Regions from separate parts of the Stenotrophomonas sp. Steno-Z10-BAI genome, predicted to be linked through region 1. Evidence: riboswitches for the same ligand, from Rfam matches in the RefSeq annotation. Region 1 holds a riboswitch; the other holds the start of a gene.
The links. Region 1 has a riboswitch for glycine ahead of gcvP (aminomethyl-transferring glycine dehydrogenase). Riboswitches for the same ligand answer to the same signal wherever they lie in the genome.

Region 1 (7,905 bases):
CGCGAGCAGATCACCAACAGTTACGACAACGCGCTGTTGTACACCGATCACCTGCTCTCGCGCACGATCGGCACACTGAAGGGCATGGACGACTACGACACGGCGATGATCTACCTCTCCGATCATGGTGAATCGCTGGGCGAGAAGGGCCTGTATCTGCACGGTGTGCCGTATGCGATCGCCCCGCAGGAGCAGACCCGCGTACCGATGACGATGTGGTTCTCGCCGTCCTTCGCCGCCAACCGCGGGCTCAACCTGGCCTGCGTGCGGGAGCGCGCGGGCAAGTACACCGACCACGACAATCTGTTCCCGTCGGTGCTGGGGCTGATGCAGGTCAAGACGTCGGTGTACGAACGTGACCGGGATCTGTTTGCGTCGTGCGAGGTTTGAAGCGGAACGACCACTGCTGTCAGCTATTCGCTCTTCCGTTTTGGTCGAGGCAGGCCAGACCGTGGCGGGACCGTTATGCGCCATGGATGGCGCATATCGAGCCCCCATGGACGGGTTCACGGCGGGTCCCGACAACCCGCCCGCACCGACCCAAACCACGATGCAATGACGCCACGCCGTTGACGTTGGCGCTACGATCCCACCCGAACCCTGCTGCCCTGCCCCTTGCGGTGCGCCCGGCGCTTCACTAGCCTTCGCCGGTCTGTCACCACCCAAGGATGTGCCCGTGAACCACCGCCCGCTCCTGCTGGCCCTGGCTGTCAGTGCTGCCGCACTGACGCTGGCGGCCTGCCAGAAGGAACCGTCCCCCGCCGATGCACCGGCCACGGGCACCACCCAGTCCAAGGAAACCGCGGACCAGTTCATCGCCCGCGTCAACGCCGAGTACAAAGCCATGTACCCGGAAATGACCTCGGCCCAGTGGCTGTCTTCGACCTACATCAATGACGATTCCGAACGCGTCGCGGCCAAGGCCAACGAACGCTGGCTCACCGTGCTCAACGGCTGGATCGCCCAGGCCGGCCAGTACGACGGCCAGCCGATGAGCGAAGACACCAAGCGCCAGATCCACCTGCTCAAGCTGATGACCTCCATGCCCGCCCCGCGCGACCCGGCCAAGCTCTCCGAGCTGACCCGCATCGCCAGCCGCATGGAAGGCGCCTACGGCTCCGGCAAGTACTGCACCGATGAAGCCAACCCCCAGACCTGCCGCCAGCTCGGCGATCTGGAACAGGTCCTCGCCCGCAGCCGCGACTACGACGCGCAGCTGGACGCCTGGCAGGGCTGGCATGGCACCACCAAGCCGATGCGCGCTGATTACGAGCGTTTCGTCAGCCTGGTCAATGAAGGTGCCAAAGAAATGGGCTTCGCCGACGCCGGGCAGATGTGGCGCAGCGGCTACGACATGCCGGCCGACCAGATCGGCCCGGAAACCGACCGGCTGTGGGACCAGGTCAAGCCGATGTACGAGCAGTTGCACTGCTATGCCCGTACCAAGCTCGATGCCACGTACGGCAAAGACAAGGCCGAGGTCAACGGCGGCCTGATCGCCGCGCACCTGACCGGCAACATGTGGCAGCAGGACTGGTCCAACCTGTGGGACCAGCTGGAACCGTATCCCGGTGCCGGCAACCTGGACATCACCGCCGCACTGGAAAAGCAGTACCAGACCAACCTCAGTGGCGCACTGGCCAAGGCCGGCAGCGGCGCGAACGTGGAAGCGCTGTACAAGGCGCAGCGTGAGGCCGAACTGCGTACCGCCAAGCAGATGACCGAGCGCGCGCAGGACTTCTATGTCTCGCTCGGCATGCCGGCACTGCCGAAGTCGTACTGGGACAAGACCCAGTTCATCAAGCCGCTGGACCGTGACGTGGTCTGCCACGCCAGCGCGTGGGACATGAACATGGAAGGCGACGTGCGCACCAAGATGTGCATCAAGCCGAACGAAGAGAACTTCACCACGATCTACCACGAGCTGGGCCACATCTATTACGACCTGGCCTACAACCCGCTGCCGCCGTTGTTCCAGGGCGGTGCCAACGATGGCTTCCACGAGGCGATCGGCGACACCATCGTGCTGGCGATGACCCCGCAGTACCTCAACTCGATCGGCCTGGTCGACACCCCGCAGGAGAGCCGCGAGGCGACCATCAACGCGCAGATGCGCATGGCCCTGAGCGGCGTGTCGTTCCTGCCGTTCGGCCTGATGATCGACCGCTGGCGCTGGGGCGTGTTCGATGGCTCGATCACCCCGGACCATTACAACCAGGCGTGGTGGGACCTGAAGGCCAAGTACCAGGGCGTGGCCCCGGCCAGCGCGCGCGGTGAGGAATTCTTCGATGCGGGCGCCAAGTACCACGTGCCGGGCAACACCCCGTACACCCGCTACTTCCTGGCGCGCATCCTGCAGTTCCAGTTCTACAAGGGCCTGTGCGATGCCTCCGGTTACAAGGGTCCGCTGCATCAGTGCAGCTTCTACGGCAACAAGGAAGCCGGCCAGAAGTTCTGGGCCATGCTGAGCAAGGGCGCCAGCCAGCCGTGGCAGGCCACGCTGAAGGAAATCACCGGCGGCGACAAACTCGATGCCGGCCCGATGATCGAGTACTTCACCCCGGTCAACGAATGGCTCAAGCAGCAGAACCAGGGCCAGATGTGTGGTTGGCAGGTGCCGGCGGCCACCGCTGCGGCCCCGGCCACACCGACGGCGCCCGCGGCACCGTAACCCGTGGGTTGGGCCGGGCCCGGCCCGGCCGCAGCCCGCAACGAAAAAACCGGCCGAAAGGCCGGTTTTTTCATGCGCTTCCACGCAGGGCGTGGCGCTACGACGTGGGTTTCAGGGCGGCCGCCAGCTCGGTCTTGAACTGCTCGAAGTCCATGCCGTCGGCCTTGGCCTCGGCGTGCGCGGCATCCTTCAACGCATCCGAGTACACCAACCGGACCGGCGTGCCCTGCCGCTCGTGCAGTTCGGCGGCCTGCATGATCAAGGCCAGCACGCGTGCCGCGCTGGTGGTCTGCCCCGCGATGCGTCCGTCCATGCCCAGCACCCACTCACCCTCGCGGCGCACCACACCGGCCAGCAGCGTGCGTTGCTGGTCGCGCAGTTCGGCATGCGGCTCGACCGGCGGGGTGGCGGCCTGCTCGCGGTTGGCGGCCTGGGTTTCGCGGCGCCGGCGGATGTCGCGGCGCAGTTTGGAGGTGGTCGACATGGGGAAATCCGGACTGCGGCAAAGCGCCAAGGATACCGCACGGACCCTGGCGAGCCCGTATCGCAGCACGGGCGGCCCTCTCAATCCAGGACCTTGCCGTGCCGCCAATAGCCCATGAAGGTGATGGCCTGGCGGTCGATACCACAGGTTTTGACCAGGTGCCGGCGGACCGCCATCACCGCGCCGGCCTCGCCGGCGACCCAGGCATACAGCCCGCCGCCCGGCGCACTGGCCTGCTCCCACAGGATGTCCTGATCGATGTCGATCTCGGCCAGTTCCTGCTCACCATGGCGCGTACCGGAGGGACCGACCCGGGCCCGTACCGCGTCCTGCAGCCGCTGACCATGCGCGGCGCCCTCGCGGGCCAGCCAGAACAGCTGCGCACCGGGCGGTGCCTGCAGCGGCATTACATCCGCCTCGTGCTCCACCTCCAGGAAGGCCTGCACGTCCGGCGGCTGCGGCCACTGCGCCAAGTCTTCCAGAATGCCGGCCACGGCTGGCAGCGCAGTGTCATCGGCCACCAACAGCACGCGCTTCACCTGCGCCGGCGGCTTCCACTCGTAGCCCTCGCTGCTGGCCTCGACCCGCGCATCGGGCGCCAGCAGTCCGACCCGATCGCCGACACGTGCCTGCATGGCCCAACGCGAGGCGGGGCCGGTCTCGCCGTGCAGCACGAAATCGACATCAACTTCGCCCACTTCAGGGCGCAGCGCACGGATGGTGTAGGTGCGCATCGGCGCACGCTCGGTGTCGGGCAGCGCGCGATAACGCGCGTACCAGTCCTCGCCCTGCGGCACCTCGGGGGCTGGCTGGCCGGGTAGCGGGAAGAACACCTTGATACGCTGATCCGGCCCGTCGGTCTTCATGTTGGCCACATCGGGCGCAGCGAAGACCATGCGGGTAAGCGACGGAGAGAGAACGGTGCGCTGCTTGAGCGCGACATCGAACAGGCGGTAGGTCTGATGGGCAGCCATGCAATCACCCTGAGTTGCGGCGGACGCGGCGTCCGCAGGGGAGCGTATTGGCTGTCGTGGAGCACGAACTGGCTGGCGAAGGCACAGGATACGCCGCAGTCGCGCAATGGCAATGCCGCCACGCCTGCGTTGTGTGCAGGCGTGGCATGCATGCGGCTCACTCGATGGGCGTGAGCAGGTCGCGGCGGCGTTCGCAGCGCCGCTCCCAGTACCAGAAGACGGCACCGATGGCGAAGAAGCCCGCGTAGCCCAAGGCCAGGTGCATCGGGCTGCTGCTGAGCATCGGCGAGACCACGCCGGCCACCACCGTGTTGATCATCAGCTGGATGAACATCTGCATCGAGGAGGCCAGGCCGCGCTGATGCGGGTACATGTCCAGCACGGCCAGCGCCAGGATCGGGAAGATCAAGGCCATGCCGACGCCGCCCAGGAAGATCGGCATCACCGCCCACGGCAGCGCGATCTGCGGTACCGATGCCACGTAGCCGAAGTTCAACAGCGCCGAGACCGCGCACAACGCAAACCCGATCGCGATCTGTCGCTGCGGCACGATCCGCCCGGCCATGCGCCCGGACAGGAACGAGCCCACGGTCATGCCGCCGATGGTGGGAATGAACAACCAGGCAAATCCGCCTTCGCCGAGCTTCAGGTGCTGCATCACGAACACCGGCGCCGAGGCGATATACAGGAAGATGCCGGAGAAATTGAACGCACCGGCTGCAGCAAGACGCAGCAGGCGCGCATTGGAACCCATCCGCGCATAGCTGCGCAGCAGTTCCCGCATCGACAGTGGCGTGCGCGCCTCGACCGGATGGGTTTCGGGCAGCCACTTGCCGGTGGCCAGCAGCAACACCACGCCGAACAGCACCAGGAACCAGAAGATCAACGGCCAGTCGCCGCCGCCGAGCAGGATCCAGCCACCGATGATCGGGGCGATCGCCGGGGCGACGCCGAAGATCATCGAGACCTGGCTCATCAAGCGCTGCGCGTCGGCACCGTGGTACAGATCGCGGATCACGGCGCGGCCGACGATCACACCCACACCGGCCGTCACGCCCTGCAGCGCGCGGAACACCAGCAAGGTGGTCATGTCCCGCGACAGCGCACAGCCGATCGAGGCGCCGATGAACAGCACCAGCCCACCGATGATCACCCGCTTGCGGCCGAACGCATCCGAGAGCGGGCCGTGGGCCAGGCTCATCAGGCCATAGAACAGCAGGTACACGCTGATGGTCTGCTGCACCGCAACCTGGTCCACCTGCATGCGGTCGCCCAGCAGCAGGAAGGCGGGAAAGATGGTGTCGATCGAGAACGGACCGAACATCGCCAGGCCTGCGAGCAGCAGGGCCAAGCGGCGGGTCGAGGGTGAGGCGGGCGTCATGCGGGCTTCCGTCAGCGGCCATGCGCACTGCACGGCGGGCGCCTGGCCCGGAACGGGCGGCGCCAGATGAATACGAGGATCCAGTGATCATAGGCCTTTGCCGCCCCCGGCACCATGCCCGGGCCGGGTTTCCGGGGTCCTGCGCGGCTGCGTATTCATGTGCCGGAAAGGCCCAGTGCCCGAAACGGCTGGGCTATAATCGCCGCGCTACATGGTGGGAGAAGCGGACACCCGCTGCCGAAGGCGCAACGCCCGTAATCGCTCAGGCCCGATACCACCCGTACCAAAACTCTGGAGAGACCGGCGAATGCCGGCGCCGAAGGGGCACGAAGCACGCCGATGCGCGCTTTTAAACTCTCAGGCAAAAGGACAGAGGGGCACCCAGGAAGACCGCAAGGTCCGGTGGATCGCTGTCGTCCGCGACGCGCCCTGGCCCGGCCGCCTTCCGAACGTGCGTGCCCACTCTCCGAGATGCCAGCCATGTCCCAGAACACCCCCTCCCTGCGCGAGCTTGAACACAGCCACGCGTTCGTCGAACGCCATATCGGCCCCAACGACGCCGAAATCGCGCAGATGCTCGACGTGGTCGGCCACGCCTCGCTGGACGCACTGACCGATGCGATCGTCCCGGCCGGCATCAAGTCGCCGGCACCGCTGGATCTGCCCGAGTCCCTCACCGAAGTGCAGGCGCTGGCCAAGATCCGCGCCATCGCCGACAAGAACCAGGTGTTCCGCACCTTCATCGGCCAGGGCTACTACGGCACGCTCACCCCGAACGTCATCCTGCGCAACGTGCTGGAAAACCCGGCGTGGTACACCGCCTACACCCCGTACCAGGCCGAGATTTCACAGGGCCGCATGGAAGCGCTGATCAACTTCCAGACCCTGTGCGCCGACCTCACCGGCATGGAGATCGCCAACGCTTCGCTGCTGGATGAAGCCACCGCCGCCGCCGAAGCGATGACGCTGGCCAAGCGCTCGGCCAAGTCGAAGTCCGATACCTTCTTCGTGCACGACGCCGTGCACCCGCAGACGCTGGAACTGCTGCGCACCCGCGCCGAGCCGATGGGCATCGTGCTGCGCGTGGGCACCCCGGCCGAGGCGATGGAAGCCGAAGCCTACGGCGTGCTGCTGCAGTACCCGGATACCTTCGGCCATATCGGCGATTACAAGGCGCTGGCCGATGCCGTGCACGCGCGCGGTGGCCTGGTCGCCGTGGCCACCGACCTGCTGGCGCTGACCCTGATCGCCGCCCCCGGCGAATGGGGCGCGGACATCGTGGTCGGCAACTCGCAGCGCTTCGGCGTGCCGTTCGGCTTCGGCGGCCCGCATGCCGCTTTCATGGCCTGCCGCGACGCCTACAAGCGCTCGATGCCGGGCCGCCTGATCGGTGTCTCGGTCGATGCGCAGGGCAACGCTGCCTACCGCTTGACGCTGCAGACCCGCGAGCAGCACATCCGCCGCGAGAAGGCGACCTCCAACATCTGCACCGCGCAGGTGCTGCTGGCGGTGATGGCCTCGATGTACGCCGTGTACCACGGCCCGGAAGGCCTGACCCGCATCGCCCGTCGCACCCACCGTCTGGCCGCGATCCTGGCCGCCGCACTGCGCGGCGCCGGCGTCAACGTGGGCGAGCACTTCTTCGACACCCTGCACGTCAAGGATGTGGACGCCAAGGCGATCCACGCCAAGGCTGCGGCGGCGCGCATCAACCTGCGTGCGATCGACAGCGATGCGGTCGGCATCAGCCTGGACGAAACCGCGACCCGCGCCGACATCGTCGCGCTCGGCCAGCTGTTCGGTGCCACGGTCGACGTGGATGCACTGGATGCGGCCACCGCCGATGCGTTGCCGGCCGATCTGGTGCGCACCAGCGAATTCCTGACCCACCCGGTGTTCAACACCCACCACAGCGAACACGAACTGCTGCGTTACCTGCGCTCGCTGGCGGACAAGGACCTGGCGATGGATCGCACCATGATCCCGCTGGGCAGTTGCACCATGAAGCTCAACGCCACCGCCGAGATGATCCCGGTGACCTGGCCGGAGTTCGCCAACATCCATCCGCTGGCCCCGGCCGACCAGGCTACCGGCTACAAGGAACTGATCGACGGCCTGGAAGCGATGCTGGTCGAGTGCACCGGTTACGACGCGGTGAGCCTGCAGCCGAACTCCGGCGCGCAGGGCGAGTACGCCGGCCTGCTGGCGATCCGCGCCTACCACCGCTCGCGCGGCGAGGGCCATCGCGACGTCTGCCTGATCCCGGATTCGGCGCACGGCACCAACCCGGCCTCGGCGCAGATGTGCGGCATGAAGGTCGTGGTGACCAAGACCGATGCCAACGGCAACGTCGACCTGGAGGACATCCGGGTCAACGCGGAGAAGTACAGCGACC
Region 2 (7,905 bases), on a different contig from region 1:
TGGCGCTCGCTGCAGTGGCTGGCGCGCTACACCCATGCCCCGCTGGGTGAAGTGATCAGTACGGCCCTGCCCGGTCCGCTGCGGCGGGGTGAGGCCGTGCCGGACACCCATCAGTGGGGCTGGCAGCTGACGCCGGCCGGCCACGACCCGCAGCCCAAACTGCGCAGCGGTACCCGCCCGCAACGCCTGGCAGCGTGCCTGGCCGAGGGCGTGGTGAACGAAGACCGCCTGGATACCTTGATGGACGACTGGCGCAGCGCTGCCCGGTCGCTGGCCAAGCGCGAGCTGGTCGAACGGATCGCGCTGGCGCATGCACCGGCCGTCGCCTCGCCGGCCAGCGGCCCCGCGCCCAATGCCGAACAGGCCGAGGCGATCGCCGCGATCACCGCCGCCGACGGGTTTGCCGCCTACCTGCTCGATGGCGTGACCGGCAGTGGCAAGACCGAGGTCTACCTGCAGGCGATCGTGGCGTGCCTTGCGCGCGGCAAGCAGGCGCTGGTGCTGGTGCCGGAGATCGGGCTGACCCCGCAGACGCTGTCGCGCTTCCGCAACCGCCTGGGCATTCCGGTGCATGTGCTGCACTCCGGCTTGAACGACAACGAGCGCGCCCGCGTGTGGGCCGCCGCCGCGCGAGGCGAAGCACAGGTCATCGTCGGCACGCGCTCGGCGGTGTTCACGCCGCTGCCGAATGCGGGCCTGATCGTGATCGACGAAGAGCACGACGGCAGTTACAAACAGCAGGACGGCATCCGCTATCACGCACGCGATTTCGCGCTGGTGCGCGGCAAGGCACTGGACGTGGCGGTGGTGCTCGGCAGCGCCACGCCGTCGCTGGAATCGCTGCACAACGCGCATGCCGGCCGTTACACCCACCTGCGCCTGAAGCAGCGCGCGGGCGCCGCGCGTCCGCCGGTGGTGCGCGTGCTTGATGTGCGTAAACGCCCGCTGCGCGATGGGCTCTCGCCGGAAGTACTGGCCGGCATCACCCAGCATCTGCAGGCCGGGCACCAGGTGCTGGTGTTCAAGAACCGCCGCGGCTATGCGCCCGTGCTGCTCTGCCATGACTGCGGCTGGACCGCGCCGTGCCAGCGCTGCGATGCGCCGATGACCGTGCATGCCGGCGGCCGGCGCCTGCAGTGCCACCACTGTGGCGCACGCCAGTCCGCGCCGCTGGCGTGCCCGGACTGCGGCAGCCTGGCGCTGCAGCCGCAGGGCATCGGGACCGAGCGGCTGGAAGAACATCTGGTCGAGGCCTTCCCGGAGTTCCCGGTGATCCGCATCGACCGCGGCACCACCGGCAAGCGTGATGCGCTGGAAACCCAGTTGGCCAAGCTCGGCGATCGCGCGGGGATTCTGGTCGGCACGCAGATCCTCGCCAAAGGTCACGACCTGCCGAAGCTGACCCTGGTGGTGGTGGTCGGCATCGATGAAGGCCTGTTCTCGGCCGACTTCCGCGCCAGTGAAAAACTCGCGCAGCAGCTGATCCAGGTCGCCGGCCGCGCCGGGCGTGCGGTGGATGCCGGCGAGGTCTGGTTGCAGACCCACCACCCGGGGCATCCCCTGCTGGAGACGCTGGTCAACGGCGGCTACCACGCCTTTGCCGATGCCGAACTGCAGCAGCGCGAGGCGGCCGGTTTTCCGCCCTTCGCGCATCTGGCGCTGCTGCGTGCCGAAGCGCAACAGGTGGAGCATGCCAACGCGATGCTCAGTGCCGTGCGCGCGCTGATTCCCGACGACGCGGCAGTGGAACGCTATGGCCCGATGCCAGCACCGATGCCCCGCCGCGCCGGCTACCAGCGCACCCAGCTGCTGCTGTCCTCACCCGCGCGACGCCCGCTGCACGGCGTGCTGGATCAGGTGACGCCGCAGATCGCCGCGCTGCCGCAGGCACGCAAGGTGCGCTGGTCGCTGGATGTGGATCCGATGGATCTGTATTAGGCCGGCAGGTGCCGACCGTGGGTCGGCACGGCCGCTCAAGTCAACGCGGTCATGACCCCACGCTGATACGCCGGCCGCTGTTTCAACCGCTCGTACCACGCGGCCAGATGCGGCAGGTCCGGGCGCTGGATCGGCATCTCGAACCAAGCATAGATGAAGGCACCCAGCGGGATATCGCCCATCGCGAACTGCTCACCGGACAGATACGGCTGCCGCGACAAAGCCTCATCGGCCATCGCCAGCAACTCGCCGGAGCGCACCAGTGCCGCTGCGATGCGGGCCTCATCCCGATCAGCAGGCGCGGTCCGCAGGGTCCCCCAGAACAGATCGCGGAACACGCCGGCGAAGGTCGAGGTGGTCCAGTCCATCCACTTCTCCGACTGCGCGCGCGCCACCACATCTTCCGGGTACAGCGTGCCCAGCGCGTAGCGCGCGCAGAGATAGCGCACGATCGTGTTGGATTCCCACAGCGGCAGGCCCTGGTCCTCGATCACCGGCACCAGCCCGTTCGGATTCATCGCGCGGTACTCCGGCGACTGCGTACCACCGAAGGCACCGCCGACCTCGATCGACTCGTAGGGCGCCCCGATCTCCTCGGCACACCACAGCACTTTGCGCACGTTGCTGGAATTGCGACGGCCCCAGATGTTCAGCATGATCGGATTCCCGTATCGTTCGATGCGCGGCAGCGGGGTCGCGCGGTGCCGCTACGATACGCCCAACGGCGGGCCCACCGTCATGTCATGGATGAAAAACAATGATCCTCTACGCACTCGAAATCGTGTTGCTCATTGCCGGGATCGGCACGCTCGTGGTCGGTTATCGCCGCCACCATCGCAATCTGCTGCTCAGCGCCGCGCTGTTGCTGCTGGCCAGCGGCATGCTGCCTGACGCCGTGCGAGGCTTCTCCGATGGCTTCAACGGCAGCACGGCCCGCCCGTTGGCCGTGCTGCTGCGCTGAGGCCGGCGGTTACTTCGCCGCCTTCGCCGCACTCTTCTTGGGCAGTGCGCGCACATAGGTCGACTTGCCCTCTTTTTTCATCTCGAACAGGCCCGTCGCGGCCAACAGATCGCTGAGTTTGCTGTACCCGTAATTGCGCGAATCGAACGAGGCCTGGTTGCCGATCTGGCTGCCGACCGGGCCGAGATGCGACCAGCCATCCTCGGCTTCGGCCGAGGTCACCGCGCGGCGCAGCATCTGCACCAGCCGGGTATCGTTGCGCAGCTCCGGGCCGCTCTTGCGCGGGCGGGTTTCCTCGTTGTCCTGCTCCACCTCCTGATCGGCCGCATGGGGTTGGCCCAGCGCCTCGATGTAGGTGAACTTCGAGCACGCGTTGACGAACGGCTCGGGCGTTTTCTTCTCGCCGAAGCCGTACACCTTCACCCCGTCGGTCAGCAGGCGCATCACCAGCGGGGTGAAATCCGCATCGCTGGAGACGATCGCAAAGCCATCCAGATTGCGTGCGTACAGCATGTCCATCGCGTCGATCACCATCGCCATGTCCGAGGCATTCTTGCCACGGCTGTAGGCGAACTGCTGGATCGGGCGGATCGCGTACTCGTGCAGCACGGACTCCCACCCTTTCAGCCGCGGGCTCTTCCAGTTGCCGTAGGCACGGCGGACATTGGCCACACCGTAGCGGGCGACTTCAGCCAGCACCGCATCGATCTTGGAAGAGGGTGCGTTGTCGGCATCGATCAGCAGGGCGATGCGCTTTTCCGGTTCGGACATCTCGGTCTCCTGGGCGGGATCGGATCGGCCATCGGGCAAGCGCGATGGCCCCTGAACCCAGTATCGGCCATCGACGTGAACATCGCGCTTCACGTGCGACCATGGGCCGCATCACGAGACGACCTGCGCCGCCCCCCTCCGGCGCCCGCCAAGGAGTGAAGCATGACCCGCGATCCCACGCCCCACCTGCTCATCATCGGTGGCGGTTTTGCCGGCCTCTGGGCCACCCGTGCCCTCGCCTCGGCGCACGTGCGCATCACCCTGGTGGACCGTCGCAACCATCATCTGTTCCAGCCGCTGCTCTACCAGGTGGCCACCGCAGGCCTGTCCGCGCCGGATATCGCCGCGCCGCTGCGCCACATCCTCGGTCACCAGCGCAATGTCGAAGTGCGCCTGGGTGAAGTGACCGGCATCGACAAGGCCGCGCGCACCGCGACGCTGGCCGATGGCACGCAGATTACGTACGACACCCTGATGCTGTGCACCGGCGCCACCCATGCCTACTTCGGCCACGACGAATGGGCCGCCGATGCGCCGGGCCTGAAGACGCTGGACGATGCCATCGCGCTGCGCCGCAAGCTGCTGCTCGCCTTCGAGCGCGCCGAGGCCGAACCCGATCCCGCGCGCAAAGCGGCGTGGCTGAGTTTCGCCGTGGTCGGTGGCGGCCCCACCGGCGTGGAACTGGCCGGCACCCTGGCCGAGATCGCACGGCATACGCTGCGCAATGAGTTCCGCCATATCGATCCCGCCTCGGCCAAGGTCCGCCTGGTCGAAGCCGGCCCGCGCGTGCTGTCCACCTTCCCCGAGGTGCTCTCGCTCAAGGCGCGGCGGCAGCTGGAAAAGCTGGGCGTGGAAGTGCTCACCGGCACGCCCGTCAGCGACATCAATGCCGAAGGCTTCCAGCTTGGCGAGCGCTTCGTCGAGGCCCGCACCGTGGTCTGGGCCGCCGGTGTCGCCGCCTCACCGCTGGCACGTACGTTGGAGGTGCCACTGGACCGCGCCGGCCGCGTGCCGGTGCAGCCTGACCTTACCCTGGAGGGCCACCCGGAGATATTCGTTGCCGGTGACCTGGCGGCACTGACCCAGGCCGACGGCAAGCCGGTGCCCGGCGTCGCGCCGGCGGCCAAGCAGATGGGCAAGCACGTGGCCACCACCGTCCAGGCACGCCTGGCCGGCAAGCCCGCGCCGGGTGCGTTCAAATACCAGGACTTCGGCAACCTGGCGACCATCGGCCGCATGGCGGCGATCGTCCACCTCGGCCGGCTGCAGCTCTCCGGCGTGCTGGCCTGGTGGTTCTGGCTGGCCGCGCACGTGTTCTTCCTGATCGGCTTCCGCAACCGCGTGGTGGTGCTGTTGAACTGGGCGGTGGCGTACTGGAGCTATCAGCGCAGCGCGCGGATCATCTTCGGCGATGCACAGGACGATCGCCGGCCGAAACGACCGCCCACGCCCTGATCATCCCTGCGACAGACATCCCCAGCCATCCACCTGGCCGCTGTAGGAGACCGCCTCGCTGGCCAGCAGACCTTCGAAGCCGGCGATGTTCTGGTGGGTCGGCAGCATCAGCGGATGCACCACCACCTGCCACGGGTAGTCATCGTTGCCGTCGTAGGCGGCGAAGGACACCTTCTGGTCGTTCTTGAGCAGGTGCACGGCGAAGGCGATCGCCACATCCTGGGTCGGGAAGATCAGCGCGAAATCCACCTCGCGCGGAATCGTCAGATCATCGCCGTCCTGCAGCATGTTCCAGAGCACATCGCCATTCTCATCTTCCGGGTACAACGACAGATCGCGGGACATGGCACTCCAGGGCTTGGGCAAGCGGATCAACGAACGAGGGTCGATGGTATGCCGCCAACGAAGGCCCGAACAACCCGCACGCGGGGCTACGTGGGATCGGGCAGCGCCAGCCACGCCAGCTTGCGCTCGCGCGGTTGCCGCTTGAGCTGCCACTCGGCCTTCGACGCCGCCGCGCGGTCCGGGTAGGCGCGCATCGCCAGCACCTTCACCGGCGGGTTGGCCCGGGTGTATTTCGCCCCTTTGCCGGCCAGATGGGCCTGGAAGCGCGCGTCCACGTCGTTGCTGATGCCGGCGTAATAGCTGCCGTTGCGGCATTCAAGCAGGTATAGGTACCAGAGGGCGGGTTCAGCGGGCATACCGGGATTATCCCCCGGCACGGGCCCGGCGGCTGCTAGAATCCGCCCCGGATGCAGGAGAGAGGCGCCGCGCTGGCGCCCGCCGAAGGCGCAGGCTCCCATAATCGCTCAGGCCGGTGGCTGCACAGCCACCAACCATGCATCCGACACGCCGATCTGGAGAGAGGTCTTCAATGACCCGCCGAAGGGGCACGTGGCTTTGGCCACCGAACTCTCAGGCAAAAGGACAGCGGGAGCGGCAACGGAATCCCACCCCACGACAGTGCAGCGGCGCTGGCGTGAGGCGTGTGCGTTTCCGTCCCCCGCCTGACGTGTTTCCCGGAGCCCCCCATGCTGCTCTCCCTGATCTACCTCATCGCCATCTCGGCCGAAGCCATGACCGGCGCGCTGTCGGCCGGTCGCCGCCGCATGGACCTGTTCGGCGTGGTCATCATCGCCTGCGTCACCGCGCTCGGCGGCGGCTCGCTGCGCGACATCGTGCTCGGCCACTACCCGCTGGGCTGGGTGAAGCACCCGGAGTACCTGGGCTTCACCATCTGCGCGGCACTGATCGCGACCTGGGTGGCGCGCTGGATGCATCACTTCCGGCGCACCTTCCTGGTGCTCGATGGCCTGGGCCTGATCGCGTTCACCCTGATCGGCTGCGCGGTCGCGCGCGAGGGCGGGCACACCGTGCCGATCATCCTGATCGCCGGCATGCTGACCGGTGCGTTCGGCGGCGTGCTGCGCGATGTGTTGTGCAACGAGGTGCCGCTGATCTTCCAGAAAGAACTGTATGCGGTGATCACCCTGCTCACCGGCGCGGCCTACCTGGCCCTGCTGGAACTCGGCGTGTCGCTCAACGCGGCCACGCTGTGGTGCCTGGGCGGCGGCTTCCTGTTCCGCCTGCTGGCCATCCACTTCAAGTGGGAAATGCCGAAGTTCGTGTACCGCGACGAGGTGCATTGACGCACCCGCGGGCATGACCAAGGTCACGGGAGCTTGAGCGGCCCGGCCCTGTATCATGGCGCTCCCGTTCCATTCGAACGGCATCCAGCCACGCGGCGGTGTTCCACCCGCTGCCCCGCCAGACACCCTCTCCCCCGTTGACCTGCCGCCGTCGGCCGGTCCCCATGGACGCACTGCTCCGGTGGAGGGTGCGCAGGATGCGTATGTCCGCTTCAACGCCCCCGTCGTCTCGCCGTCGTTTCGCCACACCGCTGTTGATCGCTGCCGGTGTCGGCCTGGCCGCCATCGCTGCATGGAAACTGCTCTCGCCCGCCCCCGCCGCCGGCCCGTCCGGGGGTCCGCAGCCGACCCCGGTGCGTGTGGCCACCGCGACGCAGGAAGACCTGGTGGTGCGCCTGAAAGCGCTGGGCACGGTGACCCCGCTGCATACGGTGAGCATCCGCAGCCGCGTGGATGGCGAGCTGCTGCGGCTGGCATTCTCCGAGGGCCAGCACGTCACCGCCGGCGAGCTGCTGGCCGAGATCGATCCGCGCCCGTTCCAGGTGCAGCTCTCGCGTGCGCTGGGTACCCAGCAGCAGAACCTGGCCGAGTTGGACAATGCCGAAAGCCAGCTCAAGCGCTTCGCCGAACTGCAAAGCAAGCACTTCGTCTCCGCGCAGGACCTCAGTGATCAGCAGAGCAAGGTCCGCCAGCTGCAGGGCCGCCGCCAGACCGACCAGGCGGCGGTGGATGAAGCACGCCTGCAGCTGCAGTACACCCGCATCACCGCACCGGTGGCCGGGCGCATGGGCCTGCGCAACGTCGATGTCGGCAACCTGGTGCGCAGTGGCGATACCGAGCCGCTGGCCACCATCACCCAGACCACCCCGATCAGCGTGCTGTTCACCGTGCCCGAGCCGGACCTGCCGGCGGTGGTGGCTGCCGCACGCGCCAATCCCCGGCTGACCGTGGAAGCCTGGGACCGCGAGGAGCGCACTGCACTGGGCGACGGGGTGCTCTCCAGCCTGGACAACCGCATCGATACCGCCACCGGCACGCTGAAACTGCGCGCGCAGTTCGCCAATACCGATGAATCACTGTTCCCCAACCAGTTCGTCAACGTGCGTCTGCAGGTCAGCAGCAGCGATGCGG

Region 2: another riboswitch for glycine. It lies ahead of AC06E9_RS14325 (trimeric intracellular cation channel family protein); the one in region 1 lies ahead of gcvP (aminomethyl-transferring glycine dehydrogenase).

What each region holds. Positions count from the first base shown of each region.
Region 1 covers NZ_JBWJOZ010000001.1:449,062-456,966, forward strand. The annotation lists gene AC06E9_RS02230 (phosphoethanolamine transferase) at 1-390, shown strand, start outside; gene AC06E9_RS02235 (M2 family metallopeptidase) at 677-2,671, shown strand; gene AC06E9_RS02240 (hypothetical protein) at 2,769-3,155, opposite strand; gene AC06E9_RS02245 (siderophore-interacting protein) at 3,236-4,129, opposite strand; gene AC06E9_RS02250 (multidrug effflux MFS transporter) at 4,287-5,510, opposite strand; glycine riboswitch at 5,792-5,893, shown strand; gene gcvP (aminomethyl-transferring glycine dehydrogenase) at 5,982-7,905, shown strand, end outside.
Region 2 covers NZ_JBWJOZ010000005.1:274,802-282,706, reverse strand. The annotation lists gene AC06E9_RS14360 (primosomal protein N') at 1-1,938, shown strand, start outside; gene AC06E9_RS14355 (glutathione S-transferase family protein) at 1,974-2,594, opposite strand; gene AC06E9_RS14350 (hypothetical protein) at 2,696-2,899, shown strand; gene AC06E9_RS14345 (NYN domain-containing protein) at 2,909-3,670, opposite strand; gene AC06E9_RS14340 (NAD(P)/FAD-dependent oxidoreductase) at 3,833-5,125, shown strand; gene AC06E9_RS14335 (ribonuclease E inhibitor RraB) at 5,126-5,470, opposite strand; gene AC06E9_RS14330 (GIY-YIG nuclease family protein) at 5,557-5,826, opposite strand; glycine riboswitch at 5,871-5,964, shown strand; glycine riboswitch at 5,973-6,064, shown strand; gene AC06E9_RS14325 (trimeric intracellular cation channel family protein) at 6,157-6,774, shown strand; gene AC06E9_RS14320 (MdtA/MuxA family multidrug efflux RND transporter periplasmic adaptor subunit) at 6,978-7,905, shown strand, end outside.